Regions from separate parts of the Micromonospora sp. KLBMP9576 genome, predicted to be linked through region 1. Evidence: riboswitches for the same ligand, from Rfam matches in the RefSeq annotation. Region 1 holds a riboswitch; each other region holds the start of a gene.
What was found. A riboswitch is a leader RNA that binds a small molecule or an ion and turns the genes downstream of it on or off. The one in region 1 is predicted to bind cyclic di-AMP.
Positions count from the first base shown of each region.

Region 2: linked by a shared signal. The riboswitch ahead of ACQ452_RS21130 (coiled-coil domain-containing protein) and the one ahead of ACQ452_RS02650 (coiled-coil domain-containing protein) in region 1 are both predicted to bind cyclic di-AMP.
Region 3: linked by a shared signal. The riboswitch ahead of ACQ452_RS00460 (NlpC/P60 family protein) and the one ahead of ACQ452_RS02650 (coiled-coil domain-containing protein) in region 1 are both predicted to bind cyclic di-AMP.
Region 4: linked by a shared signal. The riboswitch ahead of ACQ452_RS09555 (C39 family peptidase) and the one ahead of ACQ452_RS02650 (coiled-coil domain-containing protein) in region 1 are both predicted to bind cyclic di-AMP.

Region 1 is NZ_CP194567.1:542,265-547,317, reverse strand. It holds gene ACQ452_RS02665 (DUF305 domain-containing protein) at 1-6, opposite strand, end outside; gene ACQ452_RS02660 (hypothetical protein) at 154-675, opposite strand; gene ACQ452_RS02655 (YibE/F family protein) at 958-2,292, shown strand; cyclic di-AMP (ydaO/yuaA leader) riboswitch at 2,459-2,590, shown strand; gene ACQ452_RS02650 (coiled-coil domain-containing protein) at 2,594-3,610, shown strand; gene ACQ452_RS02645 (carbonic anhydrase) at 3,782-4,531, opposite strand; gene ACQ452_RS02640 (helix-turn-helix transcriptional regulator) at 4,741-5,053, shown strand, end outside.
Region 2 is NZ_CP194567.1:4,822,175-4,827,227, reverse strand. It holds gene ACQ452_RS21140 (1-phosphofructokinase family hexose kinase) at 1-658, opposite strand, end outside; gene ACQ452_RS21135 (SRPBCC family protein) at 836-1,303, shown strand; gene ACQ452_RS21130 (coiled-coil domain-containing protein) at 1,411-2,484, opposite strand; cyclic di-AMP (ydaO/yuaA leader) riboswitch at 2,498-2,629, opposite strand; gene ACQ452_RS21125 (cation diffusion facilitator family transporter) at 2,783-3,700, opposite strand; gene ACQ452_RS21120 (HelD family protein) at 3,778-5,053, opposite strand, start outside.
Region 3 is NZ_CP194567.1:94,688-99,740, reverse strand. It holds gene ACQ452_RS00475 (zinc metalloprotease) at 1-46, shown strand, start outside; gene ACQ452_RS00470 (pyridoxamine 5'-phosphate oxidase family protein) at 194-823, opposite strand; gene dcd (dCTP deaminase) at 902-1,480, shown strand; gene ACQ452_RS00460 (NlpC/P60 family protein) at 1,550-2,590, opposite strand; cyclic di-AMP (ydaO/yuaA leader) riboswitch at 2,603-2,737, opposite strand; gene ACQ452_RS00455 (N-acetylmuramoyl-L-alanine amidase) at 2,977-4,998, shown strand.
Region 4 is NZ_CP194567.1:2,133,934-2,138,986, forward strand. It holds gene ACQ452_RS09545 (polysaccharide pyruvyl transferase family protein) at 1-456, opposite strand, end outside; gene ACQ452_RS09550 (acyltransferase family protein) at 768-1,997, shown strand; cyclic di-AMP (ydaO/yuaA leader) riboswitch at 2,326-2,465, shown strand; gene ACQ452_RS09555 (C39 family peptidase) at 2,698-3,543, shown strand; gene ACQ452_RS09560 (alpha/beta fold hydrolase) at 3,650-4,387, shown strand; gene ACQ452_RS09565 (CDP-glycerol glycerophosphotransferase family protein) at 4,422-5,053, opposite strand, start outside.

The sequences.
Region 1 (5,053 bases):
GGTCATCGCGAGGGCGGCGGTCAGGGCGGCGCCGGCCAGGGCGGCACGGCGCGCAAGGATACGAGTGGTCACGTCTGAGGCCTTTCGGTGTCGGAACGCAGGCGGCACGACGAGGACGCGGAGCGGCGTGGAGCCGGACCGCGTCGGGGGGTCCTACGTGCGCAGCACCGAGACCGTGGCGAGCCGCAGACCGACCGCCCGGGGCGGCGGGGCCCGGGTCGACGGGATGGCGCCGACCGTGCGACGCCCCGGCGGGCCGACGGCGCGTACGCCCGCCGAGAGCAGCGCGGCGATCAGCAGGGTGACCGCGAAGGCACCCAGCACGGCCAGGCAGACACCCCAGCCGGGCAGTTCCCCGCCCGGGCCGCCGAACGGCAGCAGCCGCTCGGCCGCGCAGCCGCCGGAGCAGCCCGCCACGTCCCGAAGAGCCACCCCGACGGCGTACGGGACGGTGCCGCCGTGCCGGGGCGCGTCCGCGTGCGGGGCGGGCCCGGCGGGCGCGTTGGCGTGCGGGGCGGGCGCGTTGGCGTGCGGGGCGGGCGCGTTGGCGTGGGCGGCCGGATGCCCCGTCGGGTGCGAGTCGTGGCCGATGGTGTGCATCGCGGCCAGCCCGAGCAGCGTGCAGGCGAGCAGCAGGAGCCTCGCTCCCCACGCCGCCGGCACCGTCGTCCGCACACCCGACACGCTAGCGCGTCGGCCCGCCCGCCCGGGCGGCCACCACGCGGGGCGGCACCCGCCCGGGCGGGCGCCGACGGCGGGGCAGCCGGTGGCCCACGCCCCGACACCACGCGCACGACCTGCGCCCGGATACCGGGGTGGCTACCATTCGCCGGTGGCCCTCCGGATCCCGCACCGCCCGCCCCGCCCGCCCGCACGGGCAGCGGAACCGCCCACCCACCTCCGGGTGGGGACGCCGGCCGGCGCGTAACCCACCCCGGATTCGTTGGGAGGCACTCGATGGGCGCCGAGCACACCCACCCCACCCGATCCGCCCCACCGCGGGTGCGGCGGATCCTCGCCGCGACGGTGGTGCCCCTCTTCGTCGCCACGCTGATCGCGGCTCTGGTGCTGTGGCCCGGCGACACGTCGGATCCGGCGGCCGGTGCCGACTCCCCCCGCTACCACGGCACGGTGACGCGGGTGGTGACCGAGCCGTGCCCGCCGGCGCCGGAGATCCCGGAGGGGAGTCCCGACGGCCCGCCGGGCCCCTGCGGCACGGTCACGGCCCGGGTAGACGACGGTCCCGACGCCGGCCAGGAGGTACGCACACCGGTGCCGGCCGGCCCCGGGGCGCCGACCGTCGCCGTGGGCGACGAGGTCATCCTGGTCGTCCTCACCGACCCCGCCGACCCGACGACCAGCACCTACAACATCGCCGAGCACCAGCGCGGCACGCCGTTGATCTGGCTCGTGGCGCTCTTCGCCGCCGCGATCGTCGCCTTCGGCCGGTGGCGCGGGCTGGCGGCGCTGGCCGGCCTGGCGGCGAGCTTCGCCATCCTGCTGACGTTCGTGCTGCCCGGCATCGGCGCCGGAAGTCCGCCGCTGCTGGTCGCGATCGTCGGCGCCGCCCTGATCATGTTCGTGGTGCTCTACCTGACCCACGGGGTGACCGCGCAGACCTCGGTCGCCGTGCTCGGCACGCTGGGCAGCCTGGTGCTGACCGGGGTCCTCGGCACGATCGCCACCGCCGCGACCCACCTGACCGGGTTCGGCAGCGAGGACGCCACCACGTTGTCGATGCTCCAGGCCGACGTCGACCTGCACGGCCTGCTGCTGGCCGGGATCATCATCGGTTCCCTCGGCGTGCTCGACGACGTCACCGTCACACAGGCCGCCACGGTCACCGAGCTGGCGCACGCCAACCCCGGGCTGTCGCGTACGCAGCTCTACCGGGCGGCGACCCGGGTCGGCCGGGCGCACATCGCCTCGACGGTGAACACCATCGTGCTGGCGTACGCCGGCGCCTCGCTGCCGGTGCTGCTCCTGCTCACGGCCGACTCGCGGGCGGTGACCCAGATCCTGACCAGCGAGTTCCTGGCCCAGGAGATCGTCCGCAGCGCGGTCGCCACCCTCGGCCTGATCGCCGCCGTACCACTGACCACGGGGCTGGCGGCCCTGGTGACCACGGCCGGCCGGCGCGGCACGGGCACCGCCGGGGGCGACGCGACAGCGCACCGGCCGGCGGCCGACCGGTCCGAGGCCCTGGCGGCGCTCGCCGGGTCGCGCGCCGGGGAAGCGCCGACCGCCACCGGACGGCCGGGACGGGACGGAACCACGGACACCGCATGGTGACATCGCGCAGCGTGACCATTCGGGACGTCCGTCCTGATAATCGCGTCACTGGTCACCATGCGCTGTTACGAAATAACGCATTTAGTCGGCTTAGGGACGTAGATCCTCAGGCCCGCTCTCGGGTAACCTCGCTGCCGGTCACCGCCGAAGGCGCGCAGCGGCGCCTGCGGTGCCGCCGCCCAATCGCCGCCAGGCGAGCCGGGGACCCAGGCACGTGGGGTGAATCCGCGACAGCGGTAGGGGCCACTTCCGCCCCGAACCCGTCAGCTAACCCGGTCGGCGGTCGATGGAAGGGAAAACTGTGACGGCACCCCTACGCCGCTGGCTGACGCCCGTGGTGGCCGTGTTCGCCGCCCTCGCGGTCCTCGCCGGGCCGCTCCCGGCGGCGGCCGCACCCACCCCGCCCCAGCCCTCCGGGCACGGCGACGACGAGCCCAAGCTGCTCGACGACCTGATCGAGGCCCGGAACCGGGCTTACGTGCAGTCCCAGGCCAAGCTGAAGAAGTCGGAGAAGCGCCAGCGCGAGCTGGCCCTGGAGGTCGGCCGCGCACAGGCGGAGCTGGCGCTCCTGGCCCCACAGGTCAACGAGATCGCCGCCCAGTCCTACCGGACCGGGCGGATCGGCGCGGTGTCGATGCTGCTGGACACCGCCAACCCCGACTCGTTCGTCCGGCGTGCCGCCGCCCTCGACGAACTCAATCTGGTCAACTCGAAGAAGCTCGCCGAGGTGAACGCGGTCAAGGCCCGCGCCGAGCAGGCCAAGCTGGCGGCCGACGCCGAGGTCCGCGAGCAGCAGAAGCTGAGGAACGAGCTGGCCCGCGGCAAGCGCGAGGCGGAGAAGGCGCTCGCGCTGGTCGGCGGCAGGGGCCTCACCGGGGGCAAGGTCGTCGCCGAGTCACCGGTGGCCCGGCAGGCACCGGGCCGGACCGCCGACGGCGACTGGAAGCCGCAGGGCTGCACCGAGAGCGACCCCACCACCGCCGGCTGCGTCACCGCCCGCACCCTGCACATGTACAAGGAGGTCAAGCGGGCGGGCTTCGACCGGTTCGTCGGCTGCCACCGCACCGGCGGGCCGTACGAGCATCCGAAGGGCCGGGCCTGCGACTGGTCGCTGCAGAACCGAGGCTTCGCCCCCTGGCACAACGACGACACCTACCGGTACGGCAACGACCTGACCGCGTTCCTGGTCCGCAACGCCGAACTGCTCGGCATCTACTACGTGATCTGGAACCGGCAGATCTGGTTCCCCGCGACCGGCTGGAAGTCCTACAGCGGTCCCTCGAACCACACGGACCACGTCCACGTGTCACTGCTCTAGCCACGCCCCGCGCGAAAGGGCCGCCCCGCCGACGCGGGGGCGGCCCTTTCGCGTCGTGTTGGACGCGCGCCCGGCAGCGGTGTGCCGTGGACCGTCCGCAGGGCCGCGCCGGACGGCAGGCGGGCAGCCGGCTCGGGTCGTCGGCCCGAGAGCCGCGAGGGCGGCGGTCGGTCAGGCGAGCGCGGCGCTGGCGGGCTCCGCCGGCGCGGGTGCGCGGGCGGGCTCCGCGGCCACCGTCCGCGCCTCGCCGGCCGCCAGCCGGTACGACATGCCGACCACGCCGCAGCGACCGGCGGCCACCTCGGCCGCGAGCACGGCGGACCGGCCCAGCATCGCCTCGACGGTGTACGCGATGTGGATGTCGACGATCCGGTCGATGTCGTCCACACCCTCGGCGGCGGCCCGGCGCAGACTGGGCACCACGGCGTCCACCACGGCGCACAGGTGCCCGACCGGGCGGGTGCCCGTGGCAGCCGCCGTACGGGCCGCCTGGACGGCCCCGCAGGAGTCGTGCCCGAGCACCACCACCAGCGGCGTGCCCAGGACCGTCACGGCGTACTCCACGCTGCCCAGCACCTCGGGGCCGATGGTGTGGCCCGCGGTGCGCACCACGAACAGGTCACCGAGGCCCCGGTCGAAGATGATCTCGGCGGCGAGCCGGGAGTCGGAGCAGCCGACGATCACCGCGAAGGGGTGCTGGCCGTCGGCGACCGCCGCGCGGTGTCCGGCGTCCTGGTTGGGGTGGCGCGGGGCACCGGTCACGAACCGCCGGTTGCCGGCCTGCAACTCGGCGAGCGCCTGCCCCGGGTCGGTGGGGGCGGCCGGCGGCGTGCCGACGGGGACCGGGGCGCCACCCTCGGTCGGCGCCGGGAGCGCGCGCTCCGGGCCCGGTTGGGTGCCTGGTGCTCCGGGACGACTCATTGCCCACCCGCTTCCACACGTGTACGGCCTGGTCACCCGGGCCGACGGCGGACGCGGGCTGCCACCACCGTCACACGCAGCGCAAGGTACGTCAAGATATGCGTGATATGGATTTCATGTGTTTCCGGTCCCTGGCGGCGGTACGGCCCACCCCGCGGGGCCCGCGCCGGCACGAGGGCGTGCAGCGAACTCGCGGCGAGGGCCATACGATGACGGACATGGCGACGACAGGGGAGACCGGGAGCACCCGCAACTGGACCTTCCTCACCAACCACGGGCACGTGCTGCTCGCCATCGCCCGCAACCCCACCGCCCGGCTGCGCGACGTCGCCGACGAGGTGGGCGTCACCGAGCGGGCCGCCCAGGCGATCGTCGCCGACCTGGAGGCCGGCGGCTACCTGAACCGCACCCGGGTGGGCCGGCGCAACGAATACACGCTCAACCACGCCGGGCGGTTCCGGCACCCCGCCGAAGCCGACCGGCAGGTCGGTGACCTGCTCGCCCTCTTCGCCGACGAGCCGG
Region 2 (5,053 bases), 2.1 Mb from region 1:
CGGCCCGGCTCACCACCACGTTCTCGGCGCCGGCGGCGTGCAGGTCGTACAGGGCGCGGGTGAGCTGCTCCTCGTCGTCGCCGTCGGCGCGACCGTCGGCGATCAGCTCCTCGTGACTGATCTTGAGGAAGAAGACCCCGCTGTCCAGCACGGCGTCGAGGTGCTCGCCGCAGAGGTCGACCACGACCCGGCTGCCGTTGGCCCCGAGGTCGGCGGCGAAGCGCCGGTAGAGGTCGGCCGGGACCAGCGACGGTTCGTTCGGTCCGCTCAGCACGCTGACCGTGGCGCGCAGCCCCTCGCCGAGCGCCAGGTTGTAGAGCTCGTCCAGCTCGTGGCGGCTGAGCGGCTGGCCGGGCACGTCGACGATCTCGTGCCGGGAACCGTCGCGGCGGTCGTGCACGTACCCGCCGCTGCCGGACTCGCGCAGCACGACCTTGAGGTCCACCCCCTCGCTGACCAGCAGCGGCTCAAGCACCTGGCCGATCTCGCCGCCGAGGGCGGTGCAGAGCACCACGTCGACCCCGAGCGACATCACCATCCGGGCCTGCCAGACGCCCTGCCCGCCGGGGTGCAGGTGCAGCTCCGGCGCCTCGCTGGGCTGGTCGACGGTCACCGTCAGCCGGGGCGTGGGCGCGAAGACCATCACGTGCCCGCTCATCCGTCGTACCCGCCCATACGCCCAGTCCTCGCCAATCGACACTTTTGGGGACAATCCATGAACTGACCGTAGCGGGAGCGGTGCCCGGACGTCCGGACTCCGGGGGCGATCGGCGCGGCGTTGCCAGCACGCCCGGCATACGCGACGATCGGGCGACCATCGACGGTGGGAGACGGCGTGCTCAGGCGGGACTGCTTCAGCTACACCATCCAGGCGCGCTGCTCCGTCGCGCGGGCCGCGGCGTTGCTCGTGGACCTGCGCCGGCAGGAGGACCTGCATCCGCTGATCGTCCGGGTGCGCCGGGTGCCGCCCCGCCCCGGCGCGCGCGCCAGCTACGACATCACCGATCGGCTGCCCGTCGGGCCGGTGCGCCTGACGACCACCTACCGGGCCGACGTCCTCGTCGACGACCCCGACGAGATCGTCACCGTGGCCCGGCAGTGGCCCGCCACGACGGTGCGCAACCACACCCGACTGCGGGCGGAGCCCGACGGCGTGGTCCGCATCGACGTGGAGATCACCCTCGCCGCGCCCGCACCGCTGTTCGGCTACGCGTTCCGCCAGGCCCGTGCCGCACACCTCGGGCTGGCGGCCCGCCTCGGCGCCGCCCTCGACCGGCACCCGCCCGAGCCGTCGACCGACTGACCCCACGACGGCGCCGGCCCCGCTCGCGGCGGACGCGATCGGGGCCGGTCAGGTCGGGCGGTCCGCCCGGTGGCCCGCGTCGTGCGGGGTCACCGGGGGCGCGGGCGTCAGTACACCGACAGGTGCACGTGGTTGGTGTGGTCGCTGGAGGGGTCGCCGTTGGCTCCGCTGTAGGACTTCCACCCGCTGCTCGGCAGCCAGATCTGCCTGTACCAGATCACGTAGAGCACGGCGAGGCGGTCGGCGTTGCCCACGAAGTACGCCGCCAGGTTGTTGCCGTACGTCCGGTCGCCGCCGCTGGCGTCGCCGCCGAAGCCGCCCTTCTGGGCCGCGAAGTCGCAGGCGCGGCCCTTCGGGTGCTCTCCGGAGCCGCCGGAGCGGTGGCAGGAGACGTAGCGGGTGAAGCCGGCGGCCTTGGCCTGGTTGAGCGCGTGCAGCGTGCGTGGGGTGATGCAGCCGTTGGCGGGGGTGGGATCGTTGACGCTGCACGACTCGGAGGGCCAGGAGCCGTCGGAGTTGCGCGGCGCGGCGCGCGCGGTCTTGTTCGAGGTGCCGCCCGGCGAGGTGCCCCCGCCGGCCGACTGCTGCCGCTGCTGGTTGTTGGCGACCGTCAGCGCCCGTTCGGCCTGCTCCTTGCGCTTGGCCATCACGGTGACCTGCTTGCTCTGCTCCCGGATCTCGCCGTCGAGGGCGAGCTTGGTGCGGGCGACCTCGTCGCGGGTCTCCTGGAGCTGACGCAGTGCGCGGTCCTCGTTGGCGGCCACCGCGTCGAGGGCGGCGGCGCGGTCCATGAAGCCGTCGGGGGAGCCGCTGTTGAGCAGGGCGGACGCGACGCTGAGCCGGCCGGTGCGGTAGGCGGCCTCGGCGATCTCTCCGACCTTGGCCGTGCGCGAGGTCATCTCGACCTCGGTGCTCTTGAGCTGCGTGGCGAGCTGCTGTTGCCGCTTCACCGACGTGCCCAGGGCGCGTTTGGCGTCGAGGTAGCCCTTGCTGGCGGCCTCCAGTTGGGACCGCAGGGCGGGGGTGCCGCCCTCCTCGTCCTGGCCGGGTGCCGCCGCGGCCAGGCCGGCCCGGGCGGCTGTAGCCGGGGCGGCGGTGACCGGTGCCACCGCGCTGCCGAGGGCGAGCGTCGTGGCGATCAGGGCCGCCGTACGGGCGGCGCGTCGTCGTACGGGTGCCATCACTGGCATACACGTGTCCTTCCGTCAGCCGCCGACCGGGTTAGCTGACGGGTTCGGGACGGAAGATCCCTACCGCTGACGCGGATGCACCCCACGAACATGGTTCCCCGGTTCGCCCCGTCGGGCGATTAGGCGGCGGCCACCGCCGGCACCGGTGGGTGCCGCCTGGCGGAGGCCGAAGCCGAGCCTACCGGTGCCGGTGTGACAGGGGCAGCCCAGGTGACGTACGGTGCGCGTCTGCTGTCAGTCAAATCCGGCATAAGCCCACAATACTCTCCCAGACTTAAGGTTGTGCTCATTACCACTCGACTGCCTCACAGGCCCCGGGCGACGCTCCGGGTTCGAGTTGCAGCGTGGCGTGCGCGATCTGGAAGTCCTCGCGCAGCGCGGCCCGGGCGGCGGCCAGCACCGCACCTACCTCCGCGTCGGGGGCCAGGCTCAGGTGCGCCGAGACCACCTCCATCCCGGAGGTCAGCGTCCAGACGTGCAGGTCGTGCACCTCGGCGACGCCCGGCACGGCGGCCAGCCGGTCGTGCACCGCGGTGACCTGGAGGTGCTCCGGTGCGGCCTGCACCAGGATCCGCAGGGCGGCGCGGGCCAGCCGCCAGGTGCGCGGCAGGATGAACGCCCCGATCGCGACCGCCACCAGGGGGTCGGCCCACCACCAGCCCGTGGTGACGATCAGCAGGGCGGCCCCGATCACGCCGAGCGACCCCAGGAGATCGCCGAGCACCTCCAGGTACGCGCCCTGGAGATTGATGCTCTCCTTCGCCCCGGCGCGCAGCAGCGCGAAGGCGCCGATGTTGGCGAGCAGGCCGAGCACGGCGACCACAAGCATCGGGCCCGCCAGCACCTCCGGTGGGTCGCCGAAGCGGCGGACGGCCTCGATCACGACGTAGACCGCGACGCCGGAGAGCAGTACGGCGTTGGCCAGCGCGGCCAGCACCTCCAGCCGGTAGAGGCCGAAGGTGCGCTGCGGGTCCGTGACGGCCCGGCGGGTGGCGGAGATCGCGGCGAGCGCCATGCCGATGCCGAGCACGTCGGTGAACATGTGCCCGGCGTCGCTCAGCAGGGCCAGTGAGCCGGTGCGGAAGGCGGCCACCGCCTCCACCACCATCAGGCCGGCGAGCAGCCCGAACGCCGCCCAGAGCCGGCCCCGGTGGCGGTGTGCCGCGTTCGCCACCGACCCGTGATGGTGGTCATGACCTGCGCCCACGCGCCCATCCTCCCTCGGGGGATCCGGATTCGCGTTCAATTTATGCTCACATCGCTATGTGTGCAAGTAAGGGGTCCTCAGTCGATCGGGTCGACGGTGGTCAGCCGCTGGGTGGCCCGGGACAGTGCCACGTAGAGCGTCCGCACCCCCGACCCGGGGTCTGCCCGGATCTCGCCCGGAGCGACGAGGACGACCCCGTCGTACTCCATGCCCTTGGCCTCCAGGCTCGTCACCACCTGCAGGCGCCGCGCGTCCAGCCCGCCCAGCCAGCCGGCCACCTCGTCGCGCCGGGACGCCGGGGTGATCACACCGACCGTGCCCTCGACCTCGGTGAGCACCGTCGCGGTCGCCGCCACCACCGTGGCCGCCAGCTCCGGGTGCGGCACCGTCAGCTCGACCGGGTCGACACCCGTGGAACGCACCGCCCGGGGCAGCGGCAGATCCGGGTGCAGCCGGCGGATCTCGGCCGCCGCCACCGCGAAGATCTCCGCCGAGTTGCGGTAGTTGGTCGTCAGGGTGAAGTGGTGCCGCTTGCGCCGGCCCAACGCCTGGTCCCGGGCCCGGGACAGCTCCTCCGGGTCCCCCGTCCACGCCGTCTGGGCCGGATCGCCCACCACCGTCCACGAGGCCAGCCGGCCGCGCCGGCCGACCATGCGCCACTGCATCGGCGAGACGTCCTGCGACTCGTCGACCACCACGTGCGCGTACTCCCGGTAGTCCTCCGGACGCTCCCGGCCCGCCTCCCGGGCGGCGCGCTGCCGGTCGGCGTAGGTGCTCAACTCGCGGACCCCGCCGGCCAGCTGGTACGGGTCGCGCTTCGCCCGGGCCGGCCGCATCGGCTTGCCGAGCAGCGCGTCCAACTCGTCGAGCAACGCGATGTCGGCGATCGTCAGCCCCGCGGAATCCAGGCTCCGGTACGCGTCGGTCAGCAGCCGGATCTCGGCGCGGGAGAGGATCCCGTCGGCGTAGCGGTGCAGCCGGTCCGGGCGGGCCAGCCAGCCCAGCACGTGCCGGGGGTGCAGCCGGGGCCACCAGGCCTTGAGGAACTCCCGGAAATCCGACCGCTCGGCAAGCTCGCTCTCGAACGCGCGCTGCTCGGGCAGCCGGCCGACGCCCAGCCGCCGGGCCTGCGCCCAGAGCGCCGCGAAGACCCCGTCGAAGCCGACCCGGCGCACCTCGTTACGCCGGGCGCCCCGCGACAGCGCCCGCTCCCGGATGCCGTCCAGCTCGCGACGCTCCAGCCGCAGCAGCGACCCCCGGTACAGCAGGCGCAGCTCGCCCGGGCCGTCCGGCACCGCGTCGCGCGCCGCCCGCTCCAGCACCCGCCGCATCCGCAGCGAGCCCTTGACCGCC
Region 3 (5,053 bases), 450 kb from region 1:
GGCCAGCCGCATGCTGACCGCCTGGAACGCGTACCGCGCGGCGTAGGGCCGCCGTACGACCCGACCCGGTGCCGGCCTCGTTCGACGGGGCCGGCACCGGCGTCCACGCGGTCGGGTGGCACGCGGACGGGGCCCATTCGTGGTCACGGTGCGACGCCCCGGGACGGGGACGGCCCCGGGGCGTCGCACGGCGTCAGGCGGCCGGACGGGCGACGTGGCCGCCCGCGCTTCCCGACCGGGCCTCGGACATAGCGGCAGAGCCGGCGGCGACCGAACGGGGATCCGGCACCATCACGGAGCCGGCGGCGACCGACCGGGGATCCGGCACCGCGGTGGTGTCGACGGTGGCCGCGCGGGGATCGAGCCACACCTGGACCGCGGGCCGGACGTGCCCCTCGCCGGCGCCGCGCGCGCCGCCGGGCTCGCGGCGGGCCAGCATCGCCACGTCGACGGTGAACTCGAAGACCCGCCAGTCGACCTGCGGCGCGGCCCGCTGGGTGCGGGCCAGCCGGGCAACCCGGGCCGGGTCGGTCACCGGCCGGGCGTGCCCGGCGACGTATGCCTCGTCGTCGCTCTCCTCCGGCGGGAAGGAGTGCAGCGCGTAGCGGCCGTCGCGCTCCAGGTCGCGCCGCTTGGGCGAGTCGACGACGAAGCAGAAGAGCCCCTCTTCCGTGATCACCGGGGAGACCGGGTGCACCCGGGGACCGCCGTCGGCGCGGACGGTGGCCAGGTAGCCGAAGCCAGGCCCGTACTGCTGCATGAGGAGGCGGATCCCGTCGGCGAGGCGGGGCTCGTCGACGGCGAACTCGGACCAGGAAGCCATGCGGACATTCTATCGAACAGATGTACTAAGCCGCACTCCGACACGCAGGTCACGCGCGTACCTCGCTAAGGTGTTCGGATGCTGCTCTCCGACCGCGACCTGGCCTGCGAGATCGAGGCGGGCACGCTCGCGCTGGAGCCGTTCGAGCCCACACTGGTCCAGCCGTCCAGCATCGACGTACGCCTGGACAAGCTCTTCCGGGTCTTCAACAACCACCTCTACACCCACATCGACCCCGCACAGCAGCAGGACGATCTCACGTCGATGGTCGAGGTGCCCGACGGGGAGCCGTACGTGCTGCATCCCGGCGAGTTCGTGCTGGCCTCGACGCTGGAGGTGATCTCGCTCGGCGATCAGCTCGCCGGCCGCCTCGAGGGAAAGAGCTCGCTGGGCCGGCTCGGGCTGCTCACCCACTCCACGGCGGGCTTCATCGATCCGGGCTTCTCCGGTCACGTGACCCTCGAGCTGTCCAACGTGGCCAACCTGCCGATCACCCTCTGGCCGGGCATGAAGATCGGCCAGCTCTGCATCTTCCGGCTCTCCTCGCCGGCCGAGCACCCGTACGGATCGGCCGTCTACGGCTCGCGCTACCAGGGGCAGCGCGGCCCGACCCCGAGCCGCTCCTGGCAGCACTGGCGCACCTGGCCGACGAGCTGACCCGCTCGCCCTGAGGCAGTACGGGCCCCTTGCGCGGCCGACGGCGGCGCAAGGGGCCCTCCCGACTGCTCAGCCTGGGCGGCCGTAGCTGTGGATGGGGCCGTCGTCGACCTTCTTCATCTTGATCGGCACCCCGGCGCGCGAGGCGTGCACCACCCAGCCGCCGCCGACGTACATGCCGACGTGATGCAGGTCGCTGTAGTAGAAGACCAGGTCACCCGGGCGTAGCTCGCCCCGGCTCACGGACGCGGTGGCCCGGCGCTGCTGCGCCGCGTTGTGCGGCAGGGAGACCCCGGCCTTCGCCCAGGCGGCGAGCATCAGGCCGGAGCAGTCGTACGAGTTCGGCCCCTCGGCGCCCCAGACGTAGGGCTTGCCGATCTGGGCGCAGGCGAACTTCACCGCGGTGCCGGCCGCACCGCCGGGGTAGCTGGCCGGGCAGGGGGCGGGGCGCAGCGGCCCACCACCGCCGTTGCCGTAGACCCGCAGCCGCAGCTTCTGCAACCGGTCGATCTCGGCGTTGATCTGCTTCTTCCTGGCCGCGAGCTGGGCCTCCGTGCGGGCGAGCTGGACGACCATCTCGTCCAGGGGCGCCTTCTTGCCGGCCAGCCGGTCGCGCAGCACGGTCACCTGCCGCACGTCCTGCTGCTGATGCTGGGCGAACTGGTCGAGCAGTTCGAGCTGCCCCATCACCTCGCTCGGCGAGTGGCTGCCCAGCACGGCGTTCAGCGCGGACAACCGCTCGCCCTTGTAGGCGCGCACGGCGAGCACGCCGACCTTCTCCATCGCCTGGTCGACCTGCGCCTGCAACGGCGTGATCTGGGCGGCGAGCGCGTCGGCCTGCCGCCGCCTGGCGGCCAGGTCCTGCCGGGTGGCGTTGTGCCGTTCGATGATCGGTTCGAGCTTGTTCCAGTCCTCGTCGATCTGCCGCTCGATCTCGGCGACGGTCGGTTCGGCGTGGGCCGCCGTGGCGCCGCCGGTCAGGACGACGGCGAACGCGGTGAGGGCGGCGAGGGCGGTGGTGCGGCGGTGCCAGCGTTGGCGCGGCGCAGCCGTCGTCGGGTCGGCGAGGGCCGACCGGGCGGACGGTGGCCGCGGGGCATGGTGTGCCACCGGGGTCCGTACTCCTTCTTCCGTACCGCCTACCGGGTTAGCTGACGGGTTCGGGCGGGAAGGGACGCCCTACCGCAGGGACTGCGGATTCACCCCGGGGAACCTGGGTCCCCGGCTCGCTCGGGAGCGACTCGGCGGTGTCGGCCGTCATCGCCCTGGTTGGACGGATGGTCACCGGCCCACGGAGGACCAGAGTAGAGACGACAGTCGTCGATCCACAAGCCTCCGGGCCATGACACTCCGTGCCGGTCCCGGTGCGGCGGCGCGCCGCAACCCGGGCGACGAAGATTTCCTTCCTTTTGAAGTGTGCGGTGGAAAGGTATTGACCAAAGCTGGTGAGCGGGGTGAAGGTGACCCCAACTTCGCCCGTCCGAACTGGGGGTTCGATGCACCTGTCAGCGACAACGAGGAGCAGACGCGTCCTGCTGGCCGCCGCCGTGGCTGCCGCCATGGTGACGACGCCGTTCGCGGCCACCGGCCCCGCCGCCGCCGCGCCCGCCACCGACCGGCAGCAGCAGTACGCCGCCGCGGCGGCCGAGTACGGCGTACCGGAGAGCGTCCTGCTCGGGGTCTCCTACCTGCAGTCCCGCTGGGACACCAACGCCGGCACGCCGAGCACCAGCGCCGGCTACGGCCCGATGCACCTCACCGACGCCGAGCACGTCGCCACCCTGCCCGGCGGCACCCACCACGACGAGGGCACCGAGGACCCGCGCGGCGACGACTCCCGGCCCTCCCTGGCCGGCGCGGAACAGCCGCCAGCCGACCCGCCGCCCGCCGAGGCGGCTCTGCGCACCCTCGACGCCGCCGCCGACCTCACCGGCGTCGGCGAGGAGGCACTGCGGACGGACGTCGCCGCCAACATCCGCGGCGGCGCGGCGCTGCTGGCCGCGTACCAGAAGGAGATCGGCGCCCCGGTCGGCGCCGGCACCGACCCGGCGGCCTGGTACGGCGCGGTGGCCCGGTACTCCGGCGCGGACAGCGCCGACGCCGCGGCGGCCTTCGCCAACGAGGTGTACGCCACCATCGCCACGGGCGACAGCCGGCTCACCGACGACGGGCAGCGGGTCACGCTGGCCGGCAGCGCGGTCCAGCCGCAGCGCTCCTGGCTGGACCGGCTGCGCCTGCGCAAGCTCACCCGGCCCGACGGGCTGGAGTGCCCCAGCGACATCTCCTGCGAGTGGATCCCGGCGCCGTACGAGAACTACGGCCCCACCCTGGGCGACTACGGCAACCACGACCTGGCCGACCGGCCCGCGCAGCAGAAGATCGAATACATCGTCATCCACGACACCGAGGGCTACTTCGGCCCCAGCGTCAACCTGGTCAAGGACCCCAAGCGGGTGGGCTGGCACTACACCCTGCGTTCTGTCGACGGCCACATCGCCCAGCACATCAAGACCAAGAACGTCGGCTGGCACGCCGGCAACTGGTACGTGAACTCCAAGTCGATCGGCCTCGAACACGAGGGCTTCGCGGGGCACGGCACCTGGTACACGGAGGCGATGTACCGCACCTCCGCCAAACTGGTCCGCCACCTGGCGCGGCAGTACAACATCCCGCTGGACCGCAACCACATCATCGGGCACGACAACGTCCCCGGCACCGTCGCCGCGAACGTGCGCGGCATGCACTGGGACCCGGGACCGTACTGGAACTGGTCGCACTACTTCGACCTGCTCAAGGCGCCGTTGAGGTCGACCGGCACGCACCGCACGGGGCTGGTCACCATCGACCCGGACTTCGCCACCAACCAGCCGCAGTTCACCGGCTGCAACCGGCAGCCCCCGGGCGTGCCGAACCCGCCCCCGGAGACGGCCCCCTGCCCGCTGCGCGGCTCGTCCGCGCTGGCCCTGCACAACGCGCCCAGCCAGGACGCGCCGCTGGTCAACGACATCGCGCTGCGGCCCGACGGCACCCCCAACACCATGTACGTCTCCGACCACGGCGCCCGGGTGTCGGCCGGGCAGACGTACGCGCTGGCCGAGGTGCGGGGCGACTGGACGGCCATCTGGTACCTCGGGCAGAAGGCGTGGTTCCACAACCCCGCCGGCGCCCGGACCGCCAACTGGGCCGTCGGCCTGGTCGCCACCCCGAAGGCCGGCAAGACCACGGTCCCGGTGTACGGGCGGGCGTACCCGGAGGAGGCGGCGTACCCGGCCGGCGTGCCGTACCAGCCGATCTCCCCCCTGCAGTACACCCTGTCGGCCGGCCAGCGGTACGCCGTCGGCGACGTGCTCCCCGGCGAGTACTACCGGGCCACCACGTTCGACGGCTCCGCCCCGGGTGACCGGACGGTCGTCCGCGGCGACAACCGGTACGTGCAGATCCAGTTCGGCCACCGCATCATGTACGTCAACCGCGACGACGTGAACCTGGTGCCGTCCCCGCTGGGCGCGCCCCGCTGATCCCACCGCACGACGAGGGCCCCCGGTCGATCCGACCGGGGGCCCTCTCGTTGCG
Region 4 (5,053 bases), 1.6 Mb from region 1:
GTCGCGGGTGATCTCGCCACGGACGCCGATGCTGTGCGAGCGGTCGAGCACGGCCCGCACGAACCCGGTCACCACGTCGTCGATCGGGCGCAGGTAGTCCCGGTTGCCGTGGACGTCGGTCTGCACGCCCACCCCGAGCACCACCACCGGGATCTTGAGCTGCTCGATGAGCTTCGTCATGGTCGCGACGCGGTGGGCGTAGCTGCGCCGGAAGGCGTTGGCGAGCGGCACCACGTAGACGTCGTACCGCTCGTTGATCATGTCGGCGTCGCGTGGGTCGACCCGGAACTCGGTGGCGGTGATGTCGGCGGTGGCGGTGCGTAGGAGCTTGTGGGCGGCGTGGCTGAAGACGAGGTTGCCGTTGTTCTCGCCGATCCAGTTCCGCTCGTACGTCTCCTCGGGCGAGTAGACGTCGAACGGGCCCTTCTTCGCCCGCATGAGGATCCGCTGGTGCATCCGTGCCCGCCTCTCGTCACCTCGGTTCCCGGAATACTAGCCAGCCTTCGGACGGACCGGAAAACTCCCGCGCGGTCCCCGCAAGGGGGACGAACGGGTCGGACCCACCGGGGGAGACGGTGCTCGCCGGATGGGGCACAACGGACACTCGCGGACGGGACGGAACGGGGCTTCAGGCCCGGCGGGTAGGGTGCCCGGCGGGCGGCGCCGACCGGCGGGCCGCCACGGGGCACCCTCGGGCGCCCGGCGAGGCCGGCCGAGGAGGAGACGTACGTGCTGCTGGTGACCCTGCCGATCGTCGGGACACCGGCATGACGGACGTCGCGCCGGCCGCCCGCCCCGCGTCCCCGGCGAGCCGGCTGCCGTCGCTGACCGGGCTGCGCTGGGTCGCGGCCCTGCTCGTTTTCGGCTTCCACGCCGGGACGATGGGCATCATCGCCGAACCCCGCCACGAGGCGGTGGTGAACTGGGTCTTCACCCTGGGCCTCTCCGGCGTGCAGTTCTTCTTCATCCTCAGCGGCTTCGTGCTGGTCTGGTCGGCCCGCCCGGGCGACACCCGGCGGGCGTTCTGGCGTCGCCGGGTGGCCAAGATCTGGCCGAACCACGTGGTGCTCTGGGTGGCGGCCCTGGCGGTCGCGGCCTGGTTCGCCGACCCGGTGGACCGGTTCGTCGCGCTGGAGAACCTGTTCCTCCTGCAGGCCTGGGATCCCCGGGGTGGCCACTTCTACAGCGTCAACACGGTGAGCTGGTCGCTCTCCTGCGAACTCTTCTTCTATCTGTGCCTGCCGTTGGCGCTGCCGCTGATCCGCCGGGTCCGGCCGTGGGCGCTGTGGGCCGTGGTGATCGCGGTGCCGCTGCTGATCCTGGCGCTCTGGCCGGCCCAGGCCCTGGTGCCGGAGGAGAGCCGCTGGTGGTTCACCCAGATCTTCCCGCCCGTGCGGTCGCTGGAGTTCTGGATGGGCGTGGCCGCCGCCGAGCTGATGCGCCGTGGCCGGTGGCGGGGCCCGGGCCTGCCGGTGGCCAGCCTGCTCTTCGTGGCGACCTGGGTGGTCGCCGCGCAGTGGGTCCGCGCCGAGTTGTGGGCGGCGCTGCTCTCGGTGGCGTACATCCTGATCATCACGGCGGCGGCGGACGCGGACGTGCGGGGCCGGCGCTCGCCGTGGCGGTCCCGGCCGATGATCTGGCTCGGCGAGGTCTCCTTCGCCTTCTACCTGGTGCACGTCCTGGTGATGATCAGCGTGCTGCGGCTCACCGGCGACTGGGGCGTCGGCTTTCCCGGCTGGTGGGGCCTGCTGGTGGTGCTCGGGTTCCTGGTGGTCAACCTGATCCTGGCCGGGCTGTTGCACCGTTTCGTCGAGACGCCGATGATGCGGCTGCTCGGCCCGCGCCGCCCGGCCCGGCCCGCGCCGCCGGGCGGCGGGGGCCCCGGGGCGGGGCCCGGCACCCGCGCGACGGCGGGGCGGCGCGGCGAAGCGACGCCGCGTCCCCGGCCCGCCGGGTCGCGCACCGACCCCGAGTCGGCGTACGTCGACTCGCGCTGAGGCCCCGCACGTCGGCCGGGCGCCGTCGGCGGCCGGAAACCGCCGACCGGTTGCGTGACACCGGTCACCCGGGGGTCGAAACGGTCATCGGGGGCGGCCCCGGTCGATTCCCACCGGGATTTCGGCACGGAAGTCCGCCGCTCGTCCCGTTGTCGCCCGACAGGGGTTCCCGAAACGGTCGTCCCATTGAGTCGCGTCAGTGGCGAAGTGCCCGCAAAAAATGTCTCCCGATCAAGGTTTAACCAGGTGGGAGAGGGTTGGCGGGGATGCCGGGCGGCCAGTAATGTCGGCGCGTCCGGTGCGGTACCCGTTCACCAGGAGGTGACGCCGCGCCGACCCGCCTAATCGTGCAAGACGAACCGGGGACCCAGTGCTTGTGGGGTGAATCCGTGGGCCGCAGGCCCGTGGTAGGGCGCTCTTCCCGCCCGAATCCGTCAGCTAACCCGGTCGGCGGTGCCGGAAGGAGTTCCACCCTCGTGCAGCACCCACCCGCCCCTCGGCCGTCCCGCCGTCTCCACGGCGCCGCGGTGCCCACGCTCGTCCGCCCCCGGGCGACGAGCTGACCCACCGGTCACCGTCACGCGCCCGGCATCCCGGGCGCGTTCCCTGAGTGGTCCACCACCCGCCCGGACACCCGTCCGCGCGGTCGGTCCGCCCTGCCCTCGGCGCGGACCGGCAGCCGCTCACCCCCGCCGAGCCCGTGGAGGAAATCGTGAAGCAACCCCTGAAGCGACAGCTACGTCGTCTCGCGTCCGAGCGTCCGTACCAGCTGGCCGCCGCGTCCGCCGTGGCGTTGGTGCTCGCGTCGGGCACCGGCGCGCTGCTGACCGGAGCCGACGAGGCCCCCGCCGCCGCGCAGGCCCCGGTGGCCGCGGCCGAGTTGCGCGACGACACCGTCGCCTCGCGCGGTCAGGCCCGGGTCGAGACCGCCCCGTCCACCGCCGCCCCGTCCACCGCCAGCGCGACCCCGTCGGCCAGCGCCACCAGCGCGACCCCGACCCCGGACCCGACCCGCGAGCCCGAGCCGGCCAAGGCCCCGGCGTCGAAGACCCTCGACTACGACTACCAGGCCCAGACCACGTACTACAACTGTGGTCCGGCGGCCGTGCGGCACGCGCTCAGCGCCGCCGGGATCGCGCGCAGCCAGGACGCCCTCGGCGCCGGCCTCGGCACCGACGAGATGGGCACCGACTCCGCGCAGGACACCACCCGGGTGCTGAACGCGACCGTGAAGGGCGAGCCCTACCGGACCCGGATGATCCCGGGCGGCGCCGCCACCCCCGCCCAGATGGACCGGCTCCAGGCCGACGTGGTCGCGGCCATCTCCGCCGGGCGGGGCGTCGTGGTGAACGTCGCCGGCAGCGTCACGGACACCGCCGGCGGCTGGCACTCGTTCCCCGGCGGCCACTACGTTGCCGTGGTGGGCTACCGGGACGAGGGGCGGACCGTGAAGATCGCCGACTCGGCGGACCCGGCGGCCGCGTCGTACTGGGTCAGCACCATCGCGCTGGCGAACTGGGCCGCGACCCGCGGCTACTCCGCCTGAGCGACGACACCGCCGGGCGTCGGCCCCCCACCCGGGGGCCGGCGCCCGCTGTCGTGTCCGGGTCACGGCCCTCGCCCCGGCCGGCCCGCGGTGGCACACTGCGCCCATGGCCGACGAGTCGGGTGACCGGGACGGTCGGCGGGTGCTCCTGCTGCTGCACGGCATGGGTGCCACCGGCGACGTGTGGCTGCCCTGGGCGCCGCTGCTCGAGCGCCGGTGGGCGGGGCGCTGGCTCGCACCGGACCTCGCCGGTCACGGCTGCTCCCCACCGCTGCCGCGGTACTCGTTCCCGGCGCTTGCCGCGCGGATCGCCGCGGGGCTCGAGGCGGGCGACCGGCTCGTCGTGCTGGGGCACTCCCTCGGCGGTGTCGTCGGGCTGGCGCTGGCCGCCCGCGGCGGCGGGCTGCCGGTCGACGCCGTCGTCGGGATCGGGATCAAGGCCGTCTGGTCGCCGGCGGAGCTGGCGAAGGCGGCCGACCTGGCCGCCCGGCCGGTGACCTGGTTCGACAGCCGGGACGAGGCGGGCCGCCGCTACCTGCGGGTGGCCGGCCTGACCGGGCTCCTCGCCCCGGACCATCCCGCCGTGCTGGCCGGGCTGCGTCAGGTCGGCGACCGCTGGCGGCTGGCGATGGACCCGGCCGCGTTCGGCGTGGGCGAACCGGACCTCCCCGCCCTGCTGGCGGCGACCGACGTGCCGGTGCTGCTGGCCCGCGGCGAACACGACCCCATGGTCACCGACGCGCAGCTGCACGGGCTGGGCGTGCCGGTCGCCACCCTGCCCGGCCTGGGACACAACGCCCACGTCGAGGACCCGCAGGCCGTCCTGGGCCTCGTCGGGCGCTGAACTCGGGCGACCGGACGGGCCCGGTGCGCCCGGCTCAGGGCGTGGGGGAGAGGGCGACGGGGCCCGGCCCACCGGGCGCCCGGGACGCGGGCACCGCCCGACCGGCGTCGAGCTCGCGCCGCGCGGCGTCCAGGAACGCCTCGGCGTACGCCTCGGCGGGGAAGTCACCCAGGTAGCGGCTGCGGGTGGCCCAGCGCGCCGAGGCCAGCGGATCGGTGTCCAGCAGCGCGGTCAGCACCTCGTCGACGTTCGACATGTCCCGGCGCAGCACGTAGCCCGACCCCGCGAGCGGGAACTGCTCGGGGAACCGGTCGCCGGAGTCGACCATGTCCGTCAGCGCGTACGGCTTGCCGGAGTAGAGGTAGTCGGACACCACCCCGGAGACGTCCGAGACCAGCGCGTCCGAGCGGTTCACGCACTCGGTCAGGGTCAGCCCACGGCTGGCGGCGGCACCGAAGACGTGCTGCCGGCCGCTGCGGGCCCGGTCCGCGGCGAGCAGCTCGGTCAACCGGCCCAGCCGCCGGGCCGAGGCCGGATTCTGCGAGGTGTACGGGTGGGCCCGCAGGATCACCGTCGCGCCCCGGTCGAGCAGCCGGCGTAGCAGCGTCTCGGCCACCGGCAGGGAGCAGTAGTCGGCGTCCGCGTTGTGCCCGGTCCAGGTCGGCG